2 linked regions of the Pseudoduganella albidiflava genome follow. The protein of the gene in region 1 interacts with the protein of each later gene in a pairwise test. Links are inferred from orthologs where the notes say so. Each region holds a gene or a part of one and is shown on either strand. Other genes may lie near its edges. The genes, in order: leuS and ligA.

Region 1 (15,091 bases):
GCGGCCAGGATTCGGGCAACCGCAACCCGGTCGAGATCAGCACGCCGCCGGCCGGCCAGTAAAGTCAGCGAAAAAGCACACCAACAAGAACAACACAGGATAACCCCATGACCACACTGAACATCGCCATTGCCGGCGCCGGCGGCCGCATGGGCCGCATGCTGGTGGAAGCCGTGCTGAATGCCGATGACCTGCGCCTGTCCGGCGCGCTCGGCATCGCCGGCAGCGACGGCCTGGGCCAGGATGCCGCGGCGTTCCTGGGCAAGGCATCCGGCGCGATCGTCACCGCCGACCTGGCCGAAGGCTTGCGCGGCGCGGACGTGCTGATCGACTTCACCCGCCCCGAAGGCACGCTGGCGCACGCCGAATACTGCGCCGCGCACGGCGTCAAGCTGGTGATCGGCACCACCGGCTTCGACGATGCCGGCAAGGCCGCGCTGAAGGCGGCCGCCGAAAAAACGGCGATCGTGTTCGCGCCGAACATGAGCGTGGGCGTCAACGTCACGCTCAAGCTGCTGGAACTGGCCGCGAAAAGCCTGTCGACCGGCTACGACATCGAGATCATCGAAGCGCACCACCGCCACAAGGTCGACGCGCCGTCCGGCACCGCGCTGAAGATGGGCGAAGTGATCGCCGACGCGCTGGGCCGCGACCTGAAGGAATGCGCCGTGTACGGCCGCGAAGGCGTGACCGGCGAGCGCGATCCGTCGACGATCGGCTTCGCCACCATCCGCGGCGGCGACATCATCGGCGACCACACCGTGCTGTTCGCCGGCACCGGCGAGCGCATCGAGATCAGCCACAAGTCCAGCAGCCGCGCCGGCTATGCGCAAGGCTCGCTGCGCGCCTCGCGCTTCCTGGCCGACAAGGCCACCGGCCTGTTCGACATGTACGACGTGCTGGGCCTGAATACCTGATCCCGCGCCGGCGCGATGGAACACTTCACCTTCGCAGGATACTGGGAACGTGGCGACGCGATCAGCCACGCCATCGCCTGGCTGCTGCTGGCGATGTCGCTGGCGAGCTGGTTCTTCATCCTGTCGAAAGGGCTGATGTCATGGCGGGTGCGCCGCAGCGCGCGCGTGGTGCAGCGGTTCTGGGATGCGCCCACGCTGGCCGACGGCGTGGCGGTGGTCTCGGCGGGTGACGCGGAAGGCATCTACCTGGCGCTGGCCGAGCAGTGCACGGTCCCGGCGCCCGATGGCAAGGGCAATTCGCTCGGCACCGCGGTGGGTCGTTCCGAACAGGTCACGCGGCTGTTGCGCGATGCGATCCACCGCTCCACGGTGCGGCTCGAATTGGGCCTGACATTGCTGGCGTCGATCGCTTCCACCGCGCCGTTCGTCGGCCTGCTGGGCACCGTATGGGGCATCTACCATGCGCTGGCGGCCGTGTCCTCGTCCGGTGCCGTGGAAATCGACAAGGTGGCCGGCCCCGTTGGCGAAGCGCTGATCATGACCGGCGTGGGCCTGATGGTGGCGATCCCCGCCGTGCTGGCCTATAACGGCTTCAACCGGGTCAACCGCCTGACGCTCTCCGAGCTCGACGCGTTCGCCTACGACCTGCACGCGTACCTGACCCAGGACGCGGCGAAGCGCTGAACGGAGCTTGGCAATGGCATTCGGCGGATTCAACCATCACCGGCAAAAGGAATCGATGGCCGACATCAACGTCACGCCGATGGTGGACGTGATGCTGGTGCTGCTGGTGATCTTCATCCTCGCCGCGCCGATGTTTACGCACGCGGTGAAGCTCGACCTGCCGAAGGCCCAGGCATCCGGCGCGCCGCAGCCGGCGGACGCCGTGCGGATTTCCATCGATGCCGCCGGCACCGTGTACTGGAACGAGGAAGCCGTGCAGCCGGCCGAGCTGCAGCCGCGCCTGGCCGGCGCCGCGCGGCGCGACCCGCAACCCGAACTGCAACTGCGCGCCGACCGCGCCACCCGCTACGAAGCGGTGGCGCAACTGATGGCGGCGGCACAGCAGGAAGGCTTGACGAAGCTGGTCTTCGTCACCGACCCGAAGGGAAATGAATAATGGCCAGCATCACCCTGGACGGCGCGGCGATCCGCGACGAAGCAAGCTTTCATGCCGCCAGCCGCGCGGCATTCGGTTTCAACGACCATGTGGCGCCCACGATGGATTCGTGGATCGACGCCCTGTCCTACCTGCGCGATGAAGAGGGCATGACGAAGTTCCGGCTCAAGCCGAACGAAGTCCTGGAAATCGCCATCACCGGTTCGGCGGCGATGAAGGCCGCGGTGCCGGACCTGCTCGAGGAAATCGCCTTCTGCATCGGCGGCATCAACGAGCGCTACGAGGATTACGGCGAAAAGCCGGCGCTCAAGCTCGTGCTGAAGTAGGCCGGCCGCTGGCCTCAGGAAGCTGGCCTCAGGAAGTTGGTCTCAGGAAGCTGGCTTATGGAAGCTGACCGGCGGCCGCTGAACAGAGGCCGCCAGTTCGGGTCACTGCGCCTTTTCGCCCGGTGCCAGGGTCAGCACGTCGAAGCCGGTGGCCGTCACGGTCACCATGTGTTCCCACTGCGCCGACAGCGAGCGGTCGGCGGTCACCACGGTCCAGCCATCGGGCAGCGCGCGGGTCTGGTGCTTGCCGGCGTTGATCATCGGCTCGATCGTGAAGATCATGCCCGGTTCCAGCTTCAGTCCCATGCCGGGGCGGCCATAGTGCAGCACCTGCGGATCTTCGTGGTACACCATGCCGATGCCGTGGCCGCAATAGTCGCGGACCACCGAAAAGCCGGCGCTTTCCGCCACCACCTGGATCGCATGGCCCACGTCGCCCAGCGTGGCGCCCGGCTTCACGGCGCGGATGCCGGCCCACATGGCGTCATACGTCACTTCGCACAGCTTGCGGGCCGCCTTGCCGGGATTGCCCACGTAGTACATGCGGCTCGTGTCGCCGAACCAGCCATCCTTGATCACGGCCACGTCGATGTTGATGATGTCGCCGTCCTTCAGCACCTTCTTCGGCGAGGGAATGCCATGGCATACCACTTCGTTGACGGAGGTGCAGACGGTCTTCGTGAAGCCGGCATAGCCCACGTTGGCTGGAATCACCTGCAGCACGTTGACGATGTAGTCGTTGCACAGCTTGTCCAGGTCTTCGGTGCTCACGCCCGGCTTCACGTGCGGGCCGATCATCGTCAGCACATCGGCCGCCAGCTGGCCGGCGACGCGCGACAGTTCCACCTGTTCCGGCGACTTGATCAGGATGGCATCGCTGTTCTTCTTACGCATCGTGCAGCGCCTCTCCTTTTACCGGCGTCAGCCGAAGAGGGCCCTGGCCGGTCTCGCCGCGCAGCAGCAGCTGGCACAGGTCGCTGTAGTTCAGGTCGGGGTTGGTTTCGGCCAGCAGGCCGATGCGCAGCCAGTGCTCGGCCTGCGCATTGATCGAGCGGCTCAGTGCGCCGCTGGCGATGCGCAGGTTCTCATGCATCTGGTCGGAGATTTTTACGATGCCCATGTTGTCCTCAATATACGGTCCATATACGGAACGCATATTACCACAGCTCGGGCAGGCGATATACGTTCAATGTACGTTCCATGTATCGAACGTATATCGCCAGGGCCGCTCAGCGCACGGCTTGCGGATCGAAGTGGGGGTTATGGATGAGGGCCAGCACGTTGCCGAACGGGTCCGCCAGTTCGGCCACCCTGATGCCGTCGCCCACATCCTGGATGGCCGAGTGCGTGCTGGCGCCCAGGGCGAGGATGCGGGCGACTTCGGCCTCGATGTCGTCGACGCCCCAGTAGACTTCCACGCCGGACTTGCCCGGCTCGCCATCCGGCGTCAATCCCAGTTCGAAACCGCCGATGGCGAAGCCCACGTAGAACGGCTGGTCGAAGTACGGCGCGGCGCCGAACACTTCGCTGTACCACGCCTTCGCGGCGGGCAGGTCTTTCACGGGGTAGATGGCGGTGCGCAGTCCCTTGATCATGGTGTTCTCCTTCGGGTTGTCGATCGCGCCATCATGCCATCGAGGAACGGCAACGGATTGGAAAAATGGAAGGCGCGCGGACGGCGGCGCCGTGGGGCCGCCGTCGTCCTTCATTTGTTGCCGATCTGCCTTGCGAGGAAATCCTCGATGCGGGTCCACAGGTCGATGCGGTTCTTCCGGGTTTTCCAGTCGTCGACGCTCGATGTGTATTCCAGCCACTCGGCCTGCGCGTTGCCGGCCTTCAGTGCCTGGTAAAAGCGCAGCCCGTCCTTGTACGGCACCGCTTCGTCGTCGGTACCGTATGCCAGCAGGGCGGGGCGCTTGATGTCCTTCAGCCTTGCATCGTCCGGATTTTTTCCATAGGTCGTCATGCCGGACCAGCTGATGCCGCACTGGAAGGTATCGGCATCCCTGAGCAGGGCCATCATCGCCGCATAGCCGCCATAGCCGGTGCCCGCAACGCAGACCCTTGCCGGGTCCGCATGGCCGGCCGCCACGGCCCATTTCACCGCATCGGCAATGTCATCCTGGACGGCACGGCCGGACTGGCCGATGCCGGCTTCGGCATGGGCGCGACCGAATCCCTGCACCCCGCGCGGTTCCGGCTGCAGGACGGCATAGCCGCGCGAAGCGAGGAACTGGACTTCGGCATTCCAGAGCCAGTGGCCGCTGCGCTTGTGCGGCTGGGCGCCCACGAGTACGACGGTCGGCAGGCGCTTCGGCACGGCGACCTTGGGCAAGGTCACGAACACGGGAATGCGGCGCCCGTCGCGCGCCGGGTAGCGCTCCAGCGTCATCGGGGCCATCCTCGCCGGATCGATGCCTGGCGTGGTACCGCCCAGAAAAAGCTGCTTGCCCGTGTCGGTGTTATGGAGAAGATAGGTATGGTCCTGGATATCGGCATAACTGTCGACAAGCACCCAGGGCGTTTCGCTGGCGCGGCCGCGCGAGATATTGTTCACCATGCCCGGCAGCAGCGCGTCGACTTCCTGCTGGACCGCTTTCATCCGTTCGTCGTGCCAGACGGTGACATCCGCATCGGTGGTGAACCGGAAGCCCAGCAGGCGCGTGTCGTTGACGATGGCATCGCCGCCCGTGTCGAAGCCGGGCGCGTTGATCACCGGCTTGGCTTCGAGGGCATTCCTGGCCAGGTCGAAGCGGTAGATGCCCGCCTCGTCGGTGCCGTTGCGTGCGCTGACGTAGAGCGTGTCGTCCACGTACAGCAGCGGCTCGAAGCTGGAGGCGTCTCGTTCGTCCCGGCTGTCGATCTGGCGCCAATCCCCCTTGTCGAGAAAGAACGTCACATTGCGGCCATTGCGCAGGGCCGTGGCGACGCGGGTGGTGCCGTCCACGTCGACCAGCGAGCGATAGGTTCCGTATGGCGCCTTGACCGGCTGGCGTGATCCGGTGCGGGCATCGACACGCATCTGCGTCTGCCTGCCATCGGCGATCTCGACCGCCTGCACGTATTCGCCTTTCTTGAACGGGAAGCCGTGAACGGTGAACTGTGCATGCGGGCGGTTGTCGCCGGTGTCCCCTTCGGCGAACGAGCGCTTGCGGACGAGCGTTTCCGACAGTACGGTGCGGTTCTGGCCGTTGCGGTCGACGGCGAACAGCCCCGGTTTGCCGACGTCGCCGCCATGATCGACATTGATCACGGTAAATGCAAGGCGGTTGTCGCTGAGCCAGTAAAACATGTCGACATCGGCATTGCGGAAGTTGGCGACCGCTGTCGATTCGCGCCCGGCCGGGTCATAGACGGCCAGAAAGGTACGGCCGCTCTCCGCCAGCAGGCGAACCGCCACAAATTTTCCGTTGGGCGACAGCTGGGCACCGGTGGTGGCCGACTTCTGGAAAAAGCTGGCGACCGGGATGGATGCGGAAGCCGGCGCGTCGCCCGCCACCGCGCCAGCGGGCAGCAGGGTGCCGCAAGCCAGTGCCAGGCTACACAGGATTTCTTTCATGTTTTTTAATTGTTGTCATCGAAGAAACGAACGATACCGCAGCCCGGTCGCGCGGGCAAATTCCAGCGATGGCACGCAGGGGCGCCACCGCAACCTGCTCGGCAAGTGCCGTTCAGCGATGCCGTTCCAGGGCCGGCGTGCTGTCGGCAAAATCGCGGAAGTCGCGGACCAGGTGCGACTGGTCGAAGTAGCCGCAATCGGCCGCCAGCGCGGCAAGGTCGCCATCGCGGTCCGGGGCGCGCAGCAGGGCCAGGGCGCGCCGGAAGCGGCAGATGCGGGCAAACAGCTTGGGGGAAATGCCCACCTGCTGGCGAAACTGCAGGGCGAGGTGCTGGCGCGAGAGGCCCAGCCCGTCGGCCAGCGATGCCACGGTCAGCGCGCCGTGCGCGGCTTCCAGCGCGGCCACGGCCCGCATGCCGAGCGAGGCCGCCGGGGTGCCATCCGCCGCGGCCAGCCGCCGCAGCAACTCACGTTCGACCAGGGCAATGCGCTGCCGGTCGGTCAGGTCGTCGGTCCACAGCGCGTCGTCGAGGCGGTCGGCCAGCGAGCGGCCCCACAGGTCGGCCAGCTGCGCGCGCGCATCCGTCAACGGGTGCAGCGGCGCGCCGAGGAATGCTCCGGCCGCACCGGGCCTGAACCGCACCGCCACCGTGCGCACCGGCCGGGCGGCCGGCACCAGGAACGAGGCGCTCATCATGCCTACCGCATACGCCTGCCGGCCATCGTCCTGCCACAGGATGTCCACGCAATTGTCCGGCAGCACGCGGTGGACATGCGGGGCGGACGCCGACACCGGTGCCGCCACGCGCGCCGTCCACAGGCACGCCACGTGCGCCCGCAATGCAGGATGCGGCGGATACTCCCGGTAAATCATGGCGTGCTCCCGCGCGGCCGCAACTTGCACATCATGAGCCCGGGCATCTTGAGCTTGTATAATGTCCGGTTCATATCCATTTCACCATCTCCTCATTCTGCATCCATCATGCAAGACAAATATAGTCCCGCCGACGTTGAAAAAGCCGCGCAAGCGCACTGGAAAGCCATCGACGCCTATAAAGCCGTCGAAAACGACCCGCGTTTCCCGAAAGGCAAGTACTACGCCTGCTCGATGCTGCCTTACCCGTCCGGCAAGCTGCACATGGGTCACGTGCGCAACTATACGATCAATGATGTGATGTACCGCTACCTGCGGATGAACGGCTACAACGTGCTGATGCCGATGGGCTGGGATGCGTTCGGCATGCCGGCGGAAAACGCGGCCATGGCCAACAACGTGCCGCCGGCGCAATGGACGTACTCGAACATCGCTCACATGCGCTCGCAGATGGAAATGATGGGCCTGGCGATCGACTGGTCGCGCGAGATGACGGCCTGCAAGCCCGAGTACTACAAGTGGAACCAGTGGATGTTCCTGAAGATGCTGGAAAAGGGCATCATCTACAAGAAGACAGGTACCGTGAACTGGGATCCGGTCGACCAGACCGTGCTGGCCAACGAGCAGGTGGTCGATGGCCGCGGCTGGCGTTCCGGCGCGCTGATCGAAAAGCGCGAGATCCCGATGTACTACGCGCGCATCACCGACTACGCGGAAGAGCTGCTGGACTTCGTCGACAACAAGCTGCCGGGCTGGCCCGAGCGCGTGCGCATCATGCAGTCGAACTGGATCGGCAAGTCGACCGGCGTGCGCTTCGCCTTCCCGCATACCATCGCGGGCGATGATGGCCAGCTGATCGGCGACGGCAAGATGTACGTGTTCACCACGCGGCCTGACACGATCATGGGCGTCACGTTCTGTGCGGTCGCGGCCGAGCACCCGCTGGCCACGCATGCGGCGAAGAACAACCCCGAGCTCCAGGCCTTCATCGCCGAGTGCAAGATGGGTTCCGTGATCGAGGCCGACATGGCCACGATGGAAAAGAAGGGCATGCCCACCGGCCTTTTCGTCACCCACCCGCTCACCAATGAACAGGTGGAAGTCTGGGTCGGCAACTACGTGCTGATCACCTACGGCGACGGCGCCGTGATGGGCGTGCCCGCGCACGACGAGCGCGATTTCGCGTTCGCCAACAAGTATCAGCTGCCGATCAAGCAGGTGATCACGACCGCCGAGAACAAGGAATACTCGACCGCCGAATGGCAGGAATGGTACGGCGACAAGGCCGTTTCCATCGTCACCAATTCCGGCAAGTACGACGGCCTGCACTACGCCGAGGCCGTGGATGCCGTGGCCGCCGACCTGGCCGCGCTGGGCCTGGGCGAGAAGAAGGTCACGTTCCGCCTGCGCGACTGGGGCATTTCGCGCCAGCGCTACTGGGGCACGCCGATCCCGATGATCAACTGCGCCGATTGCGGCGCCGTGCCGGTGCCGGAAAAAGACTTGCCGGTGGTGCTGCCGGAAGACTGCGTGCCGGACGGTACGGGCAACCCGCTGAACAAGCATGAAGCTTTCCTGAAGTGCGACTGCCCGAAGTGCGGCAAGCCCGCGCGCCGCGAGACGGACACGATGGATACCTTCGTCGATTCGAGCTGGTACTACATGAAATATACGTCGCCCGGTTCGGAGTCGATGGTCGATGCGCGCAACGATTACTGGATGCCGATGGACCAGTACATCGGCGGCATCGAGCATGCCGTGCTGCACTTGCTGTACGCGCGCTTCTGGACGAAAGTCATGCGCGACTTCGGCCTGGTGAAATTCGACGAGCCGTTCGTCAACCTGCTCACGCAGGGCATGGTGCTGAACGAAACGTACTACCGCGAAGAAGAAAACGGCAAGAAGACGTGGTTCAACCCGGCCGACGTGGAACTGACCACCGACGACAAGGGCCGCCCGGTCTCCGCGCTGCTGAAGGCGGACGGCCAGCCGGTGTCGATCGGCGGCACGGAAAAGATGTCGAAGTCGAAGAACAACGGCATCGATCCGCAGGCGCAGATCGAGCAGTACGGCGCCGATACGGCCCGCCTGTTCACCATGTTCGCCTCGCCACCGGAGCAGACGCTGGAATGGTCGGGCAGCGGCGTGGAAGGCGCCAACCGCTTCCTGCGCCGTGTCTGGGCCTATGCCTACGCACAGAAGGACCGCGTGGCGGCCGCCAATGCGGTCCTGACCGCCACGGCAAGCACCGATGCCGGCAAGACGCTGCGCCGCGAACTGCACAAGGTGCTGCAGCAAGCCGACTACGACCTGAAGCGTATCCAGTACAACACCGTGGTGTCGGCCTGCATGAAGATGCTGAACACGCTGGAATCGGCCAAGCTCGATGACAGCGCGGAATATCAACAAGAAAATTCGGCCGTGATTTCCGAAGGCCTGTCGATCTTCCTGCGCCTGCTGAACCCGGTGGCGCCGCACATCACGCATGCGCTGTGGTCGGAGCTGGGCTATGCCGCCGCCAGCAAGGACATCCTCGATACGGCCTGGCCGCAGGTCGACCCGGCCGCGCTGGAACAGTCCGAGATCGAGATGATGATCCAGGTGAACGGCAAGCTGCGCGGTTCCGTCAAGGTGCCGAAGGCGGCCGACAAGGCCGCCATCGAAGCCGCCGCGCTGGCCGAGGAAAGCGTGCAGAAGTTCATCGAAGGCACGCCGAAGAAGGTCATCGTGGTGCCCGGCAAGCTGGTCAACATCGTGGTGTAAGGCATATGACGACTCTGAAGGGAATCATCCGGAACACGGTGCTGGTCGCCGCGCTGGCCAGCTCAAGCCTGGCGCTGACCGGCTGCGGCTTCCACCTGCGCGGCTCGGGCGGCAACTACACGCTGCCGTTCACGTCGATGTACGTGGGCCTGCCGGAGTCGTCGCCGCTGGCCATCGACCTGAAGCGCAATATCCGCGTCAACGGCAACACCACTGTCGCCAGCGACCCGCAGTCGGCCGATGCGACGATCGAGGTCATCACCGACCCGGAAAAAACGCGCAGCAAGTCGATCCTGTCGCTGAACAGCGCCGGGCGCGTCAGCGAATACCTGCTGGCCTATAACATCCTGTTCCGCGTGAAGGACCGGACCGGCCGCGAGCTGCTGGGCCCCACGCAGATCACGCTGACCCGCCCGATCACGTTCAGCGAAACGCAGCTGCTGGCGAAAGAGCAGGAAGAAGCCCAGCTGTACCGCGACATGCAGAAGGACCTGGTGCAGCAGATGATGCGCCGGATGGCGGCCATCAAGCCGTCGCGTCCCGATGCCACGCCGACCAGCACCGTCAGCCCGCTGACGCTGCCGGGCGTGGTGTCGCCGGGTTCGGTGGCCGCGCCGGCCGGCACGCCGACCACGGTGCAGCCGGCCTCCGCGCCGGCGGAGAAGGCAACCGAGCCGGCACTGCCGACCCGCCAGGAATAGCATGCAACTGCGGGCTGACGCGCTGGATGGCCACCTGGCCAAGTCCCTGGCGCCGCTGTACGTGATCACCAGCGACGAGCACCTGCTGGCGCTGGAAGCGGCCGACAAGATCCGCCGCACCGCGCGCGCGCAAGGGTTCACCGAGCGCGACGTGCTCACGGTGGAACGCAGCTTCAAGTGGGGCGAGCTGCTGGCCGCCAACCAGGAACTCTCGCTGTTCGGCGACAAGAAGCTGATCGAGCTGCGCATCCCCACCGGCAAGCCGGGCAAGGATGGCGGCGCGGCGCTGCAGGCTTACGTGAAGAACCTGTCGCCGGACAACCTCACGCTGATCACGCTGCCCAAGCTGGACTGGCAGACCGCGAAGGCGGCCTGGGTATCGGCCCTGCAGTCGGCCGCGGTGTACATCGAGATCCCGAACATCGAGCGCGCCCAGCTGCCGAACTGGATTTCGCTGCGGCTGTCCATGCAGGGGCAGAGCGCGGACCGGCAAAGCCTGGATTTCATCGCCGACCGCGTCGAGGGCAACCTGCTGGCGGCGCACCAGGAGATCCAGAAACTGGGCTTGCTGCACGAGCCCGGGAAATTGACGTACGAGCAGGTGCACGACGCCGTGCTGAACGTGGCGCGCTACGACGTGTTCAAGCTGTCCGAGGCGATGCTGCTGGGCGATCCGGCCCGGCTGGCGCGCATGCTGGAAGGCTTGAAGGGCGAGGGCGAGGCGCTGCCGCTGGTGCTGTGGGCCGTCTCGGAAGAGATCCGCACGCTGCTAAAATTGAAGGCAGGGATGGCGCAGGGCCGGCCGCTGGCGGCGCTGCTGAAGGAATACCGTATCTGGGGACCGCGCGAGCGGATGATGGAACCGGCCCTGCGCCGCGTTTCGCTGGCAACGCTGGAAGATGCGCTGCGGCAGGCTGCCCAGGTCGACAGGATGGTCAAGGGCTTGCGCGCCAAGGCGTATGCCGGTGACCAGTGGGATGCCATGCTGCAGCTGGCGCTGAAGGTAGCACGAGGATAAACAACATGAGCACGGAAGTGAAACAGTACATGGAAGCGCTGGGCCAGCGTGCCCGCGCCGCCTCGCGCGCGATGGCGCGCGCCGACAGCGCCACCCGCAACAAGGCGCTGTCGCTGATCGCCGATGCGATCGAGCGCGAAGCCGAAGCACTGCGCGCCGCCAATGCGCTGGACCTGGAAGCGGCCCGCGCCAACGGCCTCGCCGCGGCGATGGTCGACCGCCTGACCCTGTCGGACAAGGCGATCGGCACGATGGTCGAGGGCTTGCGCCAGATCGTCGCGCTGCCGGATCCGGTGGGCGAGATCTCGAACATGAAGACGCGCCCGACCGGCATCCAGGTGGGCCAGATGCGCGTGCCGCTGGGCGTCATCGGCATCATCTACGAAGCCCGGCCGAACGTGACGGTGGATGCGGCGGGCCTGTGCATCAAGAGCGGCAATGCCACCATCCTGCGTGGCGGCTCGGAAGCGATCCATTGCAACCGCGCACTGGCGAAGATCGTCAAGCAGGGCCTGATCGATGCCGGCCTGCCGGAAGACGGCGTGCAGGTGGTGGATACCACCGACCGTGCCGCCGTGGGCGCGCTGATCACCATGCCGCAATACGTGGACGTGATCGTGCCGCGCGGCGGCAAGGGCCTGATCGCCCGGCTGATGGAAGAAGCCACCGTGCCGATGATCAAGCACCTGGACGGCATCTGCCATGTGTACATCGACGCCAGGGCCGACCTGCGGAAGGCGCTGGACATCGGCTTCAACGCCAAGTGCCACCGCTACGGCACCTGCAACACGATGGAAACGCTGCTGGTCGAGCGCACCATCGCGCCTGCCGTGCTGCCGGAGCTGGCGAAGCGGTACCTGGCGGAGCAGGTCGAACTGCGCGCCGACGACGAAGCGTTCGCGATACTGTCGGCTGTGCAGTACCCGCACCTGGCGCATGCGACCGAACAGGATTGGGCGACGGAATACCTGGCACCGATCCTGGCGGTACGTGTCGTCGACGGTATCGATGCGGCGATGGACCACATCAATACCTGGTCGTCGAAGCACACCGAGGCGATCGTCACCGAGGACTACAGCGCCGCGATGCGCTTCCTGCGCGAAGTCGATTCCGCATCGGTGATGGTCAACGCATCGACCCGCTTCGCCGACGGCTTCGAGTACGGCCTGGGCGCCGAGATCGGCATCTCGAACGACAAGCTGCATGCGCGCGGCCCGGTCGGGCTGGAGGGGCTGACGTCGCTGAAGTACGTGGTGTTCGGCCACGGCGAAGTACGCAAGTAAATCTCGGAAAAGGGGACTGTCCCCGCAGGGGCCTGTCCCCTCATCTCAAAGGAACCCCATGCTCTGGATCAAGGCACTGCACATCATCTTCATCACGTCCTGGTTCGCCGGCCTGTTCTACCTGCCCCGCATCTTCGTCAACCTGGCGCAGGAAACCCCGGGCCCGACGACCGAACGCCTGCTGCTGATGGCCCGCAAGCTGTTCCGGTTCATGACGATGCTGGCGGTCGCCGCGCTCGTGTTCGGGCTGGTGCTCACCTGGATGCAATACCGGTCGCCGGACGGCATGAAGCTGCCCGGCTGGCTGCACGCCAAGCTGACCTTCGTGGTGCTCGTGCTGGGCTACCACCACGCCTGCGGCTCGCTGCTGAAAAAGTTCGAGCGCGGCGTGAACACGCGCGGCCACGTGTTCTACCGCTGGTTCAACGAAGTGCCCGTGCTGCTGCTCGTGGCGATCGTGATCCTGGTGGTCGTGAAGCCGTTCTGAGAGGCGGACCGGTATTCATTTTCACCCAACGGCAACTGCCGGGGTCAGACCCGACGGGTCTGACCCCAGGTTCTGCCTTTGGGGCAAGTCAGGCGTCCGCAACTCGCTGGCGCAAAGTAATAGTTTTTCCAACGGACAAAGGTACACCGATGACCACTTCATATTTCTGCCCATGCCCGCGCGGCATGGAAGCGGCGCTGGCCGAGGAACTCCTCGAGATCGCGCAAACCACGAAAAGCCCCACGCTGAAGGTGCACAACCAGGTGCCCGGCGGCGTCCACTGCTCGGGCGACCTGTATGACGCCTACCGCGTCAACCTGCACTCGCGCATCGCCTCCCGCGTGCTGATGCGCATGGGCGTGTGCCATTACCAGAACGAGAACGACATCTACGACCTGGTGCTCGCGCAGCCATGGGAAGAGTGGTTCGGCGTGGAGCACACGATCCGTGTCGATGTCACGGCGATCAAGTCGCCGCTGAAGAGCATCGAGTTCATCACGCTGAAGATCAAGGATGCCGTGTGCGACCGCTTCCGCGACATGTACAACAAGCGCCCGTCGGTCAACACGCGCGAGCCGGACATGCGCATCGCCGGTTTCCTCGACCAGCGCCAGTTCACCATCTACCTCGACACCTCCGGCGAAGCGCTGTTCAAGCGCGGCTGGCGCACCGAGACGGGCGACGCCCCGCTGCGCGAGAACCTGGCCGCCGGCCTGCTGCGCGTCTCCGGCTGGAAGCCGGGCATGCCGCTGTTCGACCCCATGTGCGGCTCCGGCACGATCCTGTGCGAAGCGGCGCAGATGGTGCAGGGCGTGCCGCCCGGCGCGCGCCGCAGCTTCGCGTTCGAGAAGTTCCACGACTTCGACCCGGCCCCGTGGCGGGACATGAAGGCCGCCATCAAGCCGAACCCGCTGCCCGCCGAACCGACCATCTTCGGTTCCGACATCTCCGGCGACATGGTGGCAATGACGCGCCATAATCTGAAGAGCGCCGGTATCCTGTTCGAGGTGCCGCTGAAGCAGATCGAGGCGCAGCAGGTGCAGCCGCCGGTGTCGATCGAGAAGACCGGCCCCGGCATCCTGCTGACGAATCCTCCATACGGCGAGCGGATCGGCGTGCGCGGCGACAGCACGATGCCCGAAGACGACCTGGCCAAGTCGTTCTACGCCGACCTGTCGAAGACGCTGAAGCAGCGCTTCGCCGGCTGGACGGCCTACCTGTTCACGGCCGACCTGAACCTGCCGAAGCTGCTGCGCCTGAAGGAATCGCGCAAGACGCCATTCTTCAACGGCGCCCTGGAATGCCGGCTGTTCCGCTTCGACATGGTGGCCGGCTTCAACCGGCGCGAGGAAGCGATTCCGGCGAATGCCGCAACGCAGGAAAAGGCGGCGGCACCCGAACAACCGACAAGCAAGGAATGACGCCGACCGGCGGTGGTGCCGGTGCGCATTCGAGAACACGACAACGACCTACATGCTCCCAGACACCCCCGCCGATCTCCCACCCGACCCGGTCCCGCCCGTCCCGCCACGCAAGAAGCCGCACACCCGCCCGCTGAGCCATGCCGGGCTGGCGATCGTGCTGGCGGCGCTGTCGATGCTGGGCCCGTTCTGCATCGACGCCTACCTGCCCGCGTTCCCCGAGATCGGCCAGTCGCTGGGCGCCACGCCGATCGAAGTGCAGCAAAGCCTGACGGCCTACATGCTGGCGTTCGCCGGCATGGTGCTGTGGCACGGCGCGCTGTCCGATGCGTTCGGCCGCCGCAACGTGATCCTCGTGTCGCTGATCCTGTTCGCGATCGGCACGGTCGGCTGCGCCGCCGTCCATAGTGTCCAGTACCTGTGGTTCTTCCGCATCCTGCAGGGGATCTCGGCCGGCGCCGGTGTCGTTGTCGGCCGCGCCATCATCCGCGACCTGTACCACGATGCCGAGGCGGCCCGGCTGCTGTCGCTGGTCACGATGATCTTCGCCATCGCCCCCGCGCTGGCGCCCATCATGGGCGGCTACATCGTCAAGTGGTTCGACTGGCGCGCCATCTTCCTC
Region 2 (14,937 bases), 2.3 Mb from region 1 along the record:
GTGGGTGCGCGAGGTGGCCATGCAGCTGTCCGGTAACGAACCGGCCAAGCGCACCTGGAAGCTGGCGCCGCACCGCGTGCGCCTGCCCCAGCTGCGGCAAGCCATCTAGGCACGGCGCTGGTGCCTCGCGCGCAATAGTGCGATTTTGTCCAGACCCGTTGCGCGCGATGGTATGATAGGCGCCTTTGCAAACAGCCTGCCGGGCGAACAACAGTCGGGCAAAGTACATTCTCCTTCGTGCGTCTATCTTCCATTAAATTGTCGGGATTTAAGTCGTTCGTCGATCCCACCAATTTCCAGGTGCCCGGGCAGCTGGTAGGCGTGGTGGGACCGAACGGCTGCGGCAAGTCGAACATCATCGACGCGGTGCGCTGGGTGCTGGGCGAATCGAAAGCCTCCGAGCTGCGCGGCGAATCGATGCAGGACGTGATCTTCAACGGTTCCACGCACCGCAAGCCGGCCGGCCGCGCCTCGGTCGAACTGGTGTTCGACAACCACGACGGCAAGGCTTCCGGCCAGTGGGGCCAGTATGCCGAGATCGCCGTCAAGCGCACGCTCACGCGCGACGGCACGTCCACCTACTACATCAACAGCCAGCCGGTGCGCCGGCGCGATATCCAGGACATTTTCCTCGGTACCGGCCTGGGGCCGCGCGCGTACGCCATCATCGGTCAGGGCATGATCGCCCGCATCATCGAATCGCGGCCGGAAGAATTGCGCGTGTTCCTCGAGGAGGCCGCCGGCGTCTCGAAGTACAAGGAACGCCGCCGGGAAACGGAAAACCGCCTGCACGACACGCGCGACAACCTGCTGCGCGTGGAAGACATCCTGCGCGAACTGACCGGCAACCTGGAAAAGCTGGAAGGCCAGGCCGCCATCGCCACCCGCTTCCACCAACTGCAGGCCGAACAGGACGAGAAGCAGAAGCTGCTGTGGCTGCTGCGCCGCAACGAGGCGCAGGCCGAGCAGGCGCGCTGGTTCGCGGACGTGCTGCAGGCGCAGACCGACCTTGAACGCGATACCGCGCAGCTGCGCAACGTGGAACTCACGCTGGAACAGATGCGGCAGGCCCACTTCGCCGTCGGCGACCGCCTGCACACCGCGCAGGGCGCCCTGTACCAGACCAATGCCGACATCGGCAGCCTCGAGGCGCAGATCAAGTACGTCGTGGAAGCGCGCGCGCGGCTCCAGCAGCAGATCGGCACGTTGACGGCGCAGCGCGACACCTGGCAGCAGCAGGCCGAGGAATACCGCGGCCAGGTGGAAGAAGCTGAATTCAACCTGGAAGAACTGGCCGCGAAGGTCGAGGAATCGCGCATGCTGGCCGAGCAGAAGGCCGAACTGCTGCCGCTGCTGGAAGCGGAGTGGCGCGCCGGGCAGGAAAAGGCGACCGAATCGCGTGCCCGCATCATGCAGGTGCAGCAGCAGCTGGAGCTGGAATCGGCGCACCAGCGCAATGCCTCGAACATCCTCTCCGGCCTGGCGACGCGGCGCGAGCGGCTGCAGCAGGAACGCAACGGGCTGGCAATGCCCGATGCGGCGCACCTGGAAAACCTGCGCTACCAGCTGGAGGAAAAACAGCAGGCCCTGGAAGAAGTGGGCATGCAGCTGGAAGAGGCGCTGGAGCAGCAGCCCCGCCTGGAAGAAGAACGGCGCGCCGCGCAAGCGGCCGTGCAGGCCGAAACGGCGGCCAGCGCGCAGCTGGAAGCGCGGCTGAACGCCCTGCGCCAGTTGCAGGAGCGGGTGCAGACGCAGGGCAAGGTCGTGCCCTGGCTGAAGAAGCACGGCCTGGACGAGTTGCCGCGCCTGTGGCAGCAGCTGGCCATCGAGCCGGGCTGGGAAGCGGCCGTGGAATCGGTGCTGCGCGAACGCACCGGCGCGCTGCAGGTGTCGAACCTGGACTGGGCGAAACACTTCATGGGCGACGTGCCGCCGGCGAAGCTGGCATTGTACTCAGCGTCCATCGTTGCGCCCGTCACCACCGCGCCGGCCGCTGCCGCGCCGGTGGGCTTCAAGCCGCTGCTCGATCTGCTGAAGCTGAACGATCCCGGCCTGCGCGGCGTGCTGCAGGACTGGCTGCACCATGTCTTCGTGGCCGAGGATACCGCCCAGGCGTTCTCGCAACGCGCGCACCTGCCGGCCGGCGCCTGCTTCGTCACGCGCCAGGGCCACGTCATCACGCAGTCGAGCGTGCGCTTCCACGCCGCCGATTCGGAGCAGGAAGGCATGCTGGGCCGCCAGCAGGAGATCGACAACATCGGCAAGCAGCTGCGCGCGCAGGCACTGCTGGCCGAGGAAGCACGTACTCGCGCGGCGCGGGCCGAGGCGGCGGTGACGAACCACGCGCGCCTGCTGGCCGAGCTGCGGCAGAAGAACGCCTCGCTGACCTCGTCCGTGCATGCGGTGCAGCTGGACGTGGTCAAGCTGTCCGAGATCGAGGCCCGCTTCGCCCAGCGCAGCACGCAGATCGAGGGCGACCTCGCCGAAATCGCCGCGCAGGAAGCCGAGCAGGCGCAGGCCCGGCTGGAATCGGAAGAAAAGTTCGAACAGCTCGACATGGAGCTGGCCGAACTGCAGGGCGCGCACGAGGAGGGGCAGGAAGGCTTCCTGCGCATCGAGGGCCGGCTGGCCGATGCGCGCGAGGCGCTGCGCGACCTGGAGCGGCGCGCCCAGGAAGCGGAGTTCGCCGAAAAATCCGCGCGCAACCGCATCGACGAACTGCGCCGCAGCATCGCCACCGCCACCACGCAGGCCGCCCAGGTGGCCGAAAGCCTGCGCGCCGGCGAGCTGGAACTGGCCGGCCTGGTGTCCGGCACCGCGCAGGAAGGCTTGCAGGAACTGCTCGACCGCCGCACCCAGCAGGAACGCGCGCTGGCCGATGCGCGCCACGAACTGGACCAGATCAGCCAGCAGCTGCGCCACGCCGAAGAGGCGCGCATGTCCGGCGAGCGGAGCCTGCAGCCGCAGCGCGACCGCATCATGGAAATGCAGCTGAAGGAACAGGCGGCGCGGCTGAACCAGGAGCAGTTCGCCCAGCAGCTGGCCGAAGCCCAGGCCGACGAGCAGGCGCTCGCCGCGAAACTGCAGCCGGACATGAAGGCGCAGTACCTGCAGGCCGAAGTCACGCGCCTGACCAATGCCATCGCCGCGCTGGGCGCCGTGAACCTGGCCGCGCTGGACGAACTGGCCCAGGCTTCCGAGCGCAAGAATTACCTGGATGCGCAGAACGGCGACCTGCTGGAAGCGATCGGCACGCTGGAAGATGCGATCCAGAAGATCGACAAGGAAACCCGCGACCTGTTGCAGGAAACCTTCGACCGCGTCAACGGACACTTTTCCGAACTGTTCCCGATCCTGTTCGGCGGCGGACAGGCTAAACTGATCATGACGGGCGACGAGATCCTCGACTCCGGCGTGCAGGTGATGGCGCAACCGCCGGGCAAGAAGAATGCGACGATCCACCTGCTGTCCGGCGGCGAGAAGGCGCTGACGGCGACGGCCCTCGTGTTTTCCATGTTCCGGCTGAACCCGGCACCGTTCTGCCTGCTCGACGAAGTCGATGCACCGCTGGACGACGCCAATACGGAACGTTTCTGCAGGATGGTGAAACGGATGTCCGACCAGACCCAATTCCTCTTCATCTCGCACAACAAGATCGCGATGGAGATGGCCACTCAACTGATCGGTGTGACGATGCAGGAGCAGGGCGTATCGCGCATCGTGGCGGTGGATATGGAAGCCGCCGCCAATTTCGCTACCGAGGCACAAGCAGCATGACAGATTTTCAGACCAGTTTGATCGCAGCCGCCGGCGTGTTCGTCGCCGGCGTATTCATCTACAACAAGTGGCAGGAGCACAAGGCCAAGAAGAGCGTCGAGCGGGCCTTCGCGTCCGAGCACGACGACGTGCTGATGCGCGCCGAGGAACCGGCCTTCGATGCGGGCGCCATCGACCCCGCGCTGGATGCCGCGCATGCGCCGCTCCATACCCATGACGATGCGCCGGCTCACGGGCCGACGCATGCACCCGCTCATGCTCCGGCTCATTCTCCAGTGACGGCGCGCGCGGAACCGAGCTTCACGCTGGGCGACCTGCCGATGGTCGACGCCGGCTCCGGCGCCTACGGCAGGCCGCCGCACGAAGACACGGTGGCGCCGAGCGTCGTCGCGGACGACGTGCAGCGCCTCGAGCCATCGGTCGACGTGCCTGCCGGCGTTGCCGAGCCGGTGGCCCCTGTCGCCCCCGCCGCCCCGGTGGCGCCAGCCGCTTCCGCCGCTCCTGCTTCGACTGCCGCTCCTGCTTCGACTGCCGCTCCGGCGGCAGCTCCCGCTCCCGCTCCTCCTACTCCCGCTCCTACACATGCTGCAACGCCGGCAATCGAGCCCGCGGTACCGGTGCGCAGCGCCGACGCGGCCGTGCCGCCGTCCGAACTGGCCACGGCGCTGGTCGATCCGCTGATCGACTGCCTGCTCCCGCTGGAGATGGCCGCACCGCTGCGCGGCGAGAAGCTGCTGCCGGTGCTGCAGAAGCTGCGCCTGGTCGGCAACAAGCCGGTGCACTACGTGGGCCTGGCGGTGTCCGGCGACTGGGAACCGATCCGCTACGGCACCGTGTACACCAAGCTGCAGGGCGGCGTGCAGCTGGCCAGCCGCACCACGGCCCTGAACGAACTGGAATATTCCGAGCTGGTGACGCGCCTGCGCACCATGTCCGACGAGATCGGCGCCGAGCCGCAGATCCCCGACATGATGGAAGTGATGGCCGAGGCGCGCAACCTGCACCGCTTCGTGGCCGCCCACGATGCCCAGCTGGGCGTCAACCTGGCCGCCAACGGCGCGCCGTGGGATGTGACCACGCTGGTCGGCGCGCTGGAAAAGCAGGGCTTCGACCTGCGCCCGGACGGCCGGTTCGTGATGTCGGACGGCGAAGGCGGCCAGCTGTTCACGCTGTCCACCAACGTCTCGCCGGCCGAGGAAACCACCGGCCGCCTGACGCTGCTGCTGGACGTGCCCTGCGTGGCCCCGGCGCGCGACGGCTTCGGCGCCATGATCGCCTGCGCCAAGTCGCTGGTGCAGCGCCTGGATGCCATCATCGTCGACGACTACAACCAGCCGCTGTCCGATGCGTCGATCGCCGAAATCGCTGGCCAGGTGAAGGAATTCTATGCCGACATGGAAGCTTCCGACATTCCCGCCGGGTCCACGCGCGCATTGCGGCTGTTTAACTGATTGATTTGACCGGCAATGAGCAAAGACCTCGATAGCCCCGCCGCACGGGCCGCATGGCTGACGGCGGAACTGAACCGGCACCTGCACGCCTACCACGTGCTCGACGCGCCCACCATTCCGGACGCCGAGTACGACAAGCTGTTCGCCGAGCTGCAGCGCCTCGAACAGGAACACCCTGAACTGGCGCTGCCCGATTCGCCCACCCAGCGGGTCGGCGCGCCGCCGCTGGGGCAGTTCGCCGCCGTCACGCACGCGGTGCCGATGCTGTCGCTGAACAATGGCTTCACGGACGAGGATATCGAGAACTTCGACCGCCGCGTGCGCGAGGGGCTCGATGCGGCGCAGGTGGACTATGCTGCCGAGCTGAAGTTCGACGGCCTGGCCGTCAACCTGCGCTACGAGAACGGCGTGTTCGTGCAGGCGGCCACGCGCGGCGATGGCTACACGGGCGAGGACGTGTCGGCCAATATCCGCACCATCAAGGCCATTCCGCTGCGCCTGCGGGGCGACGGGCTGCCCGAAGTGCTGGAAGTGCGCGGCGAGGTGCTGATGTTCAAGGCCGATTTCGCGGCCATGAACGAGCGGCAGCGCGCGGCCGGCCAGAAGGAATTCGTCAATCCCCGCAATGCCGCCGCCGGTGCGCTGCGCCAGCTCGATTCGCGCATCACGGCGCAGCGCAAGCTGCGCTTCTTCGCCTACGGCATCGGTGAACTGGTCGGCATGGACATGCCGGAAACGCACGCGGGGCTGCTGGACTGGTATGCCGACCTGGGCCTGCCGGTGGCGCAGGAGCGCGAAGTGGTGCAGGGCAAGGATGGCTTGCTGGCCTTCTATGCGCGGGTCGGCAAGGCGCGCCCGGCCATGCCATACGAGATCGATGGCGTGGTCTACAAGGTCAACCGCGTGGAAGACCAGCGCACGCTGGGATTCCGTTCGCGCGCGCCCCGTTTCGCGCTGGCGCACAAGTTCGCGGCCGAGGAAGCCCTGACCACGGTGCAGGCGATCGAAGTGCAGGTGGGCCGCACCGGCGCCATCACGCCGGTCGCCCGCCTGGTACCCGTGTTCGTCGGCGGCGTGACCGTCACCAACGCCACGCTGCACAACGAGGATGAAGTGCGCCGCAAGGACGTACGGGTGGGCGATACCGTCATCGTGCGGCGCGCCGGCGACGTGATCCCCGAGGTGCTTGCCGTGGTGCTCGACAAGCGCCCCACGCCCGAGCCGGCGGCGTACGTGCTGCCCAACACCTGCCCCGTCTGCGGCTCGCACGTGGTGCGCGAGGAAGGCGAGGCCGTGGCGCGCTGCTCGGGCGGGCTGACCTGCGCCGCGCAGCGCAAGGAGGCGATCCGCCACTTCGCCGGCCGCCGCATGATGGATATCGAAGGCCTGGGCGACCGCTACATCGACAGCCTGGTCGAGTGCAACCTGGTGCACGGCGTGGCCGACCTGTACCGGCTTACGCTGGACGACCTGCTGCGCATGAAGCTGGCCGCCGATGAACGCGACGGCACCACGCCGGAAACCGTCAAGCAGGGCAAAGTGGCCACCAAGTGGGCGGACAACCTGCTGGCCGCCATCGAAGCGAGCAAGCAACCGCCGCTGGAACGGCTGCTGTTCGCGCTGGGCATCCGCCACGTGGGCGAATCGACCGGCAAGACGCTGGCCGACTGGCTCGGCAAGTTCGAACTGGTGCGCCGCGCCCCGGCCGCGCTGCTGCGCGTACTGCCGGACATCGGCGGCACCGTGGCCGAATCGATCGCCGACTTCTTCGCCGAGGAAAAGAACCAGCAGGCCATCGACGCGCTGCTGGCCGCCGGCGTGGCGCCGCAGGGCGAGCATGCCCCGAAGGCGCAGCTGCGCGACAAGCTCGACGAAGTGGCGCTGCTGGCCGCGCTGGGCATCCCGAAACTGACGGAGCCGCGGGCGAGGCAGCTGCTGGCCGATGGCCGCACGCTGGAATCGCTGGCGTTCCTGAAGGTGTTCACCGTGTTCGGCTTGCCGGCCGCCGTCGCCGCGTCGCTGGAAGAGTGGATGGCGGTGCCGGCCAACCGGGACCAGCTGATGGCGCTGTCCGCGCTGCGCGCCGAACTGCTGGCGCAACTGCCGGAAGCGGCGGCGGCCGGCTACGAAGGCCCGATGGCGGGCAAGACATTCGTCCTCACCGGCACGCTGCCCACGCTGTCGCGCGACGCCGCCGGCGCCATGATCGAAGCGGCGGGTGGCAAGGTCTCCGGTTCCGTGTCGAAGAAGACCACCTACGTGGTGGCCGGCGCGGAAGCGGGCAGCAAGCTGGCGAAGGCCGAGGAACTGGGCGTCACGATCCTGGACGAAGCGGGCCTGCTGGCGCTGCTGGGCAAATAACGGCAGCATCGACACCTACACGAGAACCACAGATGAACCATATCCGCAAAGCCGTTTTCCCCGTTGCCGGCCTCGGCAGCCGGTTCCTGCCCGCCACCAAGGCGCAGCCGAAGGAAATGCTGCCGATCGTCGACAAGCCGCTGATCCAGTATGCGGTGGAGGAAGCCGTGGCGGCCGGCATCACGGACCTGGTGTTCATCACCGGCCGCAACAAGCGGGCCATCGAGGATCATTTCGACACGGCGTACGAGCTGGAAGCGGAACTGGAGGCGGCCCAGAAGCGGCACCTGCTGGAGCTGGTGCAGAACGTGATCCCGAAGAACGTCAACTGCATCTATATCCGCCAGTCGGCGCCGCTGGGCCTGGGCCACGCGGTGCTGTGCGCCCGGCCGGTGGTCGGCAACGATCCGTTCGCGGTGCTGCTGGCCGACGACTTCATGGATACGCCGGACGGCATCCGCCCCGTGCTGGCGCAGATGACCGAGCGCTACGACTTCGAGCGGGCCAGCCTGCTGGCGGTGCAGGAAGTCCCGCGCGAGAATACGCGGCAGTACGGCATCGTCAGCGCGTCGCCGTATCGCGACCGGCTGGAGCTGGTCTCCGGCATCGTCGAGAAACCCATGCCGGACAAGGCGCCGTCCACGCTGGCCGTGGTCGGCCGCTACGTGCTGTCGGCACGCATCTTCGAATTCCTCGAACAGGTGGGCAAGGGCGCCGGCGGCGAAATCCAGCTGACGGACGGCATCGCCGCACTGTTGCGGCACGAACGCGTGCTGGCCTACCGCTACGAAGGCCAGCGCTACGATTGCGGCTCGAAGCTCGGCTACCTGAAGGCCACCGTGGCGATGGGCCTGAAGCACCCCGAAACAGGCGCCGAATTCGCCGAATTCGTGGCGCAGGCACGGGAGGCCATGTGACCGTCCGCGACATCCTCAAGATGGGCGACCCGCGCCTGCTGCGCCAGGCCGACCCGGTGCGCGACTTCGATACGCCGGCGCTGCACGCGCTGATCGCCGACATGTTCGATACCATGCATGCGGCCAACGGCGCCGGCCTGGCCGCGCCGCAGATCGGCGTCAACCTGCAGGTGGTGATCTTCGGCTTCAAGTCGAACGCGCGCTACCCGGACGCGCCGCAGGTGCCGGAAACGGTGCTGATCAATCCCGTGCTCGTGCCGCTGTCCGACGCGATGGAAGAGGGCTTCGAAGGCTGCCTGTCCGTTCCCGGCCTGCGTGGCAGCGTGCCGCGCTATACGCGGCTGCACTACGAAGGCTTCGACCAGCACGGCAAGCAGATTTCACGCGACGCCGACGGCTTCCATGCCCGCGTGGTGCAGCACGAGGTCGATCACCTGCACGGCATCCTGTACCCGGCACGCATCGTCGATTTCTCGAAATTCGGCTTCACCAGCGTGATGTTCCCGGAGCTCGATCCGAACGACGACGACTGAGCGAGCGAAAACCGGTGCCGGACACCGTCATCCGGATGCGGCACCGGAAGACACTGTCTGACACCAGATGCTTCCAGTGCCGGCCGCATGCCTGGTGTCCGACACTTTTTTCGGGCTTCATCCGAAAAAGGTGTCGGACATCGGTTCTCTCGAATCCATGTGCCGGTAAGCACTGCATTTCAATATGCGCCAACGATCATTGGCGCAGCGGTAAATCTGTCGTAATATCCCGCCCAGCATTCGGTACACAAGGCATGCAAGGTACAAAACCAAGCACCCAATAACAAATCCTGGATCAAAAATCCGGGCTACCGGGAGAAACCAGGATGAGCCAACCCTCTTCGTCCAATCCACTCGAATTTTCCATCCGGGGCATCCTCCTCGGCATCCTCATCACGCTGGTCTTCACGGCCGCGCAAGTCTACCTCGGCCTGAAAGTCGGCCTGACCTTCGCCACCTCGATCCCCGCCGCCGTCATTTCGATGGCGCTGCTGTCCGCCTTCAAGGATGCAACGATCCAGGAAAACAATATCGTGCAGACGATCGCCTCCGCCGCCGGCACGCTGGCCTCGGTGATCTTCGTGCTGCCCGGCCTGCTGATGATCGGCTGGTGGGCCGAGATCCCGTTCTGGCCCACCTTCGGTGCCTGTGCGATCGGCGGCGTGCTGGGCGTGATGTACACGATCCCCCTGCGCCGCGCGCTGGTGTCCCAGTCGAAGCTGCCGTACCCGGAAGGCGTGGCCGCGGCCGAAGTGCTGAAGGTGGGCACGCAGTCGCGCGCCGGTGCCCAGGAAGGCAAGGCCGGCCTGAAGGCCGTGGTGCTGGGGACGGTGACCTCGGCGCTGTTCGGCGCCCTGGCCGGCGCCAAGCTGATATCGCATGAGGTGGCCCATTACTTCCGCTTCGGCGCCGGCTCCGGCGCGACCGGCCTGGGTGCTTCGACCTCGCTGGCACTGATCGGCGCGGGCCACCTGATGGGCATCACGGTCGGCATCGCGATGCTGACCGGCCTCGTCATCGCCTGGGGCATCCTGGTACCGATCCTGACGTCGGCCACGCCGATGGCCGCCGGCGCCTCGGTGGCCGACCATGCGCTGGGCGTGTGGAGCACGCAGGTGCGCATGATGGGCGCGGGTACCATCGGCGCGGCGGCGATCGTCACGCTGGCCACGCTGGCCAAGCCCGTGTTCGGCGGGCTGAAGTCGGCGCTGGACGCATCCAAAGCGGCCAAGCACGGCGGCGCCGAGGTGCCGCGCGTGGAACGCGACATGCCGATCTTCATCGTCGGCCTGATCACGCTGATCGCCATGGTGCCGGCCGGCTGGCTGCTGTCGGCCTTCCTGAAGGGCGGCGTGCTGGCATCGATCGCCACGCCGCTGGTCATCGTCGGCATCGGCTACATCCTGGTCGCCGGCCTGCTGGCCGCCGCCGTGTGCGGCTACATGGCGGGCCTGATCGGTTCGTCGAACTCGCCGGTGTCCGGCATCGCGATCCTGACCATCCTGGGCGCCGCCACGTCGATCGGCTTCGTCGCCCGCGACGTGATGGGCCCGGACACCACGCACGCGCTGATCGCCTTCGCGCTGTTCGTCACCACCGTCGTGCTGGCGGTGGCCGTGATCGGCAACGACAACCTGCAAGACCTGAAGACCGGCCAACTGGTCGGCGCCACGCCGTGGAAACAGCAGGTCGCGCTGATCATCGGCGTGTTCGCCGGCTCCTGCGTGGTGCCGCCGGTGCTGGACCTGCTGAACCATGCGTACGGCTTTGCCGGCGCACCGAACCAGAACGCCATTTCCGACCAGCCGCTGGCCGCGCCGCAGGCGACCCTGATCTCCACGCTGGCGCGTGGCGTGATCGGAGGCGACCTGCCGTGGCACCTGATCGGCTGGGGCGCCGTGCTGGGCCTGGTGCTGGTGGCCATCGACTTCACGCTGAAGAAATCCAGCCACGGCAAATACAGCCTGCCGCCGCTGGGCGTGGGCCTGGCGGTGTATCTGCCGTCGGCCGTGACGGCGCCCGTGGTGGTGGGCGCGGTGGCTGGCTACTACTTCGAGAAATCCCTGCGCGGCAAGACCTATGGCGAAGCCGCCTCGCGCGTCGGCGTGCTCGTGATGTCCGGCTTCATCGTCGGCGAGAGCCTGTTCAACGTGGCGCTGGCCGCCATGATCGTCCTGTCGGGCAAGGGCGATCCGCTGGCGCTCGGCGCGGGTGTCGACGAATCGACCGGCATGCTGATCGCGCTGGTCATCGGCGCCGCCATCCTGGTGAGCCTGTACCGCTGGGCCGCCAACTCGGCGCGCCGCATCGACGGGTAACGGCCGATGAATCCCGTCGCGGGCCACCGGCTGGGGCAGGGTACCTGGTACATGGGTGAAGACCCGGCCCGCCAGGACGACGAGGTGCGCGCCCTGCAACTGGGCGTGGACCTCGGCATCACCCTGATCGACACCGCCGAAATGTATGGCGAAGGCGGCGCCGAGCGCGTGGTGGGCGCGGCGATCGCCGGCCGGCGCGACAGTGTCACGCTCGTCAGCAAGGTCTATCCGCACAACGCCGGGCGCACCGAGGTGCAGCGCGCCTGCGAGCGCAGCCTGGCGCGGCTGGGTACCGACCGCATCGACCTGTACCTGCTGCACTGGCGCGGCGGCGTGCCGCTGGCCGAAACCCTGGAAGGTTTCGAAAAGCTGCGCGCGGCCGGCAAGATCCTGGCCTACGGCGTCAGCAATTTCGACACGGCGGACATGGAAGAGGCCCTCGGCGTCCCGGGCGGCAGCGCGCTCGCCGCCAACCAGGTGATGTACAACCTGCGCCGGCGCGGCATCGAGTTCGACCTGCTGCCATGGTGCCGCCGGCACGGCATTCCCGTGATGGCGTATTCGCCGCTGGAATCGGACCGGCGCGAACAGCAGCGGCTGTTCTCGGTCCCGGCCCTGCGGCAGGTTGCCGACCGCCATGGCGCCACGCCGGCGCAAATCGCCCTGGCCTGGCTGTTCGCGCAGGGCGTCACCGCCATCCCGAAAGCCGTGCAGCCCGACCACGTGCGCGCCAACCGCGCCGCGCTGGATATCGAGCTGTCGGCGGAGGATCTGGCCATGCTGGATGCCGCCTTCCCGCCACCCTCGCGCGCCGTGCCACTGGATGTGCTCTAAGAGCGGTGACAGACCATCGGTTTGGCGTCTGAAGAGTAGTTGGTATTGCTCGCATTCACCCCAAGTGCAAATGCCGGGGTCAGACCCGCCGGGTCTGACCCCAGCCCTTCGCTGTTGGGGTGAATGCATGCGCTTTCGATCTGCCAAGTACCGATCATCTCAACAGCATCGATAAATGGTGACTGTCACCGTTTTTGCCTGGTGCCGCCGCTGGCCGGCTCAGAAGCTGTAGGTCACATAGAGCGCACCGGTGCCGGAACGCGAGCGCCGGGTGATCGGGCTGTTGGCGGCGTCGCGCGTCAGGCTCACGGCGCCCAGCGTGCCCGTCACGGCCCACCGTATATCGATCATGTGCCGCCACGTCATGCCCAGCTCGACCTCGTACAGGCCCGCTTTCGGCCGGTATTGCCGGTAGCCGGAGCGCGCCGACTGCGCGGCAGTCACGCCATAATAAGTCTGCATGTAGTCGCGGTCGCCGGCATTGGCGGCCAGGCTCAGGGTGACATGGTCCTTGCCTTGCTGGTACAGCGTGCCGGTCAGCCCGATGCCGGCGGTGCGGCCGTTGCGGCGTTTGCCGAGGGGCTGCTCGGCGCTGAACTCCAGCACGAGCCCGTCGACGATTTCCCAGCTGGCGCCGAACACGGCGGTGGCGCCGCCCTTCACGTCGCCCATGCCGCGCAGCGCCGTGCTGCCGCTGGCACCGCCGATCCCGTCCCGGTTCTTTTCCGACCGTTCTCCCCGGTAGCCCAGCGCCGCCGACAGGTAGACGGGGCCGACGGCGCGGCCGTAGCCGATGCCGCGCAGCGAACTGGCGTAGAAGCCGTTGGCGAACTGCCAGTCGATGGCCAGCAGCGGCCCGATCGCGTAGTCGTCGGCACCGGAATAGCGGGGCGCGCCGGCGATGCCCGCACCGAGTGTCAACACGTTGCCCTCGGCGTGGACGAAGCCGGCGGCGGCCAGCAGCAGGAGGGCGGTCAGGCTGTTCTTGTTCATCGCGTTTCCGTCAGTTTGTTGGAGCGCCCAGTGTCGGGCCGCCGCATGAAGGCAACCTGAGCCCAGGATGAAGATTGCATGAAGGCCAATCTTTAGACTTTCTTCACATCGGGATGGTCTAATACGGCCCATGAAAATCCTGCTGATAGAAGACGACCTGGATCTCGGCAACGGCGTGCGCATCGCGCTGGCCGACCAGGGCCTGGACGTGGTCTGGGTGCGCCACATGGCCGCCGCCGACGAACACCTGGCCACGGCCGGCTGCGACCTGGTCCTGCTGGACCTGGGCCTGCCCGATGGCGACGGCCTGCACCTGCTGGCGAAGCTGCGCCGCAACCGCAGCGGCGTGCCGGTGCTGATCCTGTCGGCGCGCGACGCGCTGCCGGACCGCCTGCAAGGCCTCGATACCGGCGCCGACGATTACCTGGTCAAGCCGTTCGAGCTGGCCGAACTGCTGTCGCGCGTGCGGGCGCTGGCCCGCCGCAGCTATGGCTTCGATGGCGCGACGCTGGAATTGCGCGGGCTGTGCCTGCATGTTCCCACGCGCCGCGTCGCCGTGCGGGGCCGGCCGGTGGACCTGACGGCCAGCGAGTACGTGCTGCTGAAAACGCTGATGATGCGCGCCGACCATGTGGTCACGCGCCGCAGCCTCGAAGAGCAGGCGCTGCCGGGCGCGCAGGCCAATGCCAGCAACTCGCTGGACGTGCACATGGCGAACCTGCGCCGCAAGATCGGCGAAGGCTATATCCGCACGGTGCGCGGGGTCGGCTACGTGATCGACCAGGACAACGGCCAAGGGGCGGCCCGATGATGCGCCGCCTGCGCGGGATCTTCGAGCCGAGCCTGATGCGCCGCCTGATGCTGGCCCAGCTGGGACTGCTGGCACTGCTGTGGGGCCTGCTCCTGGGATTCGTGGTGTACGAAAGCTCCACGGATGACCACGACCTGCGGCAGGACGCCCTGTACGACGCGGTGCTGATCGTGGCGGACCAGCTGGCGGACCGGCCGGCGCAGTTGCGCGAGGCATTCCGCTACATCGAACTGGCGCTGTCGGAAAATATCGAGAAATCGCTGGCGCCGCGCCTGGTGCTCGAGCGTGGCGAGCTTACGCTGTACCGCAGCGCGGGCGTACCGGCCAGCTTGCGCACGCAGCGGCCGGACGATATCGAAACCGTCACCTTCGACGGCAAGCGCTGGCGCGCGCGTGCGCGGATCTCGCCCGGCGGCATGCGCATGACGATGATCGTGCCGGCCGACCGGATGAACATCTTCGTGACGCTCAATTCAAAGGGGTTCTACCTGCTGCCCCTGCTGATCAGCATCCCGTTCCTGGCGCTGCCGGCCTGGCTGTCGATCCGGGTCGCGCTGCGGCCGTGGAACGCGGTGGCACGCGAAGTGGGCTCCCGCGGGCCGCGCGACCTGGCGCCGTTGTCGTTCCGGCCGCGCCACCGCGAGTTGCGCGCGATGGTGGACAACATCGATGCCCTGATGCGCCGGCTGCACGACGCCAGCACGCGCGAACGCGCCTTCATCGCCGATGCCGCGCATGAATTGCGCACGCCGCTGGCCGCCATGCGCGTCAACGTGGAAGCCCTGCAGGGGCAGGCGGTGGAGCCGCGCCAGCGCGAACTGCTGGCCGGCATCGTCAGCGGCGTCACGCGTGCCGGGCGCCTCGTCGGGCAGATGCTGAACCTGATGCGCAGCGATGCCGCCGGCACCGGGCACACGGAAAAGGTTGCGCTGGACGCCTTGC

What was found.
Region 2: the proteins of leuS (region 1) and ligA interact in binary tests that used the Escherichia coli proteins (3 or more experiments, as listed by UniProt). The link is inferred for Pseudoduganella albidiflava from one-to-one orthologs.

The regions. Positions count from the first base shown.
Region 1 is NZ_CP036401.1:95,233-110,323, forward strand. The notes cover bases 6,604-9,759. They hold leuS (leucine--tRNA ligase), read left to right. Parts: upstream 6,604-6,904; coding sequence 6,905-9,559; downstream 9,560-9,759. Other genes in these bases: EYF70_RS00435 (helix-turn-helix transcriptional regulator), read right to left, coding at 6,604-6,796; EYF70_RS00445 (LPS-assembly lipoprotein LptE), read left to right, coding at 9,565-9,759. Also shown: EYF70_RS00390 (outer membrane protein assembly factor BamE), read left to right, coding at 1-62; dapB (4-hydroxy-tetrahydrodipicolinate reductase), read left to right, coding at 108-917; EYF70_RS00400 (MotA/TolQ/ExbB proton channel family protein), read left to right, coding at 933-1,601; EYF70_RS00405 (ExbD/TolR family protein), read left to right, coding at 1,615-2,037; EYF70_RS00410 (barstar family protein), read left to right, coding at 2,037-2,363; map (type I methionyl aminopeptidase), read right to left, coding at 2,466-3,257; EYF70_RS00420 (ParD-like family protein), read right to left, coding at 3,250-3,483; EYF70_RS00425 (VOC family protein), read right to left, coding at 3,593-3,958; EYF70_RS00430 (alpha/beta hydrolase family protein), read right to left, coding at 4,069-5,922; more of EYF70_RS00435, read right to left, coding at 6,035-6,603; more of EYF70_RS00445, read left to right, coding at 9,760-10,260; holA (DNA polymerase III subunit delta), read left to right, coding at 10,262-11,278; EYF70_RS00455 (glutamate-5-semialdehyde dehydrogenase), read left to right, coding at 11,284-12,561; EYF70_RS00460 (CopD family protein), read left to right, coding at 12,620-13,048; EYF70_RS00465 (THUMP domain-containing class I SAM-dependent RNA methyltransferase), read left to right, coding at 13,234-14,469; EYF70_RS00470 (multidrug effflux MFS transporter), read left to right, coding at 14,522-15,091.
Region 2 is NZ_CP036401.1:2,370,634-2,385,570, forward strand. Bases 4,915-7,916 are described here. They hold ligA (NAD-dependent DNA ligase LigA), read left to right. Parts: upstream 4,915-5,243; coding sequence 5,244-7,589; downstream 7,590-7,916. Other genes in these bases: EYF70_RS10005 (cell division protein ZipA C-terminal FtsZ-binding domain-containing protein), read left to right, coding at 4,915-5,228; galU (UTP--glucose-1-phosphate uridylyltransferase GalU), read left to right, coding at 7,622-7,916. Also shown: EYF70_RS09995 (phosphatase PAP2 family protein), read left to right, coding at 1-109; chromosome segregation protein SMC, read left to right, coding at 238-3,777; more of EYF70_RS10005, read left to right, coding at 3,774-4,914; more of galU, read left to right, coding at 7,917-8,506; def (peptide deformylase), read left to right, coding at 8,503-9,039; EYF70_RS10025 (OPT family oligopeptide transporter), read left to right, coding at 9,366-11,357; EYF70_RS10030 (aldo/keto reductase), read left to right, coding at 11,364-12,191; EYF70_RS10035 (MipA/OmpV family protein), read right to left, coding at 12,411-13,184; EYF70_RS10040 (response regulator), read left to right, coding at 13,315-13,995; EYF70_RS10045 (sensor histidine kinase), read left to right, coding at 13,992-14,937. UniProt on the Escherichia coli protein: DNA ligase that catalyzes the formation of phosphodiester linkages between 5'-phosphoryl and 3'-hydroxyl groups in double-stranded DNA using NAD as a coenzyme and as the energy source for the reaction.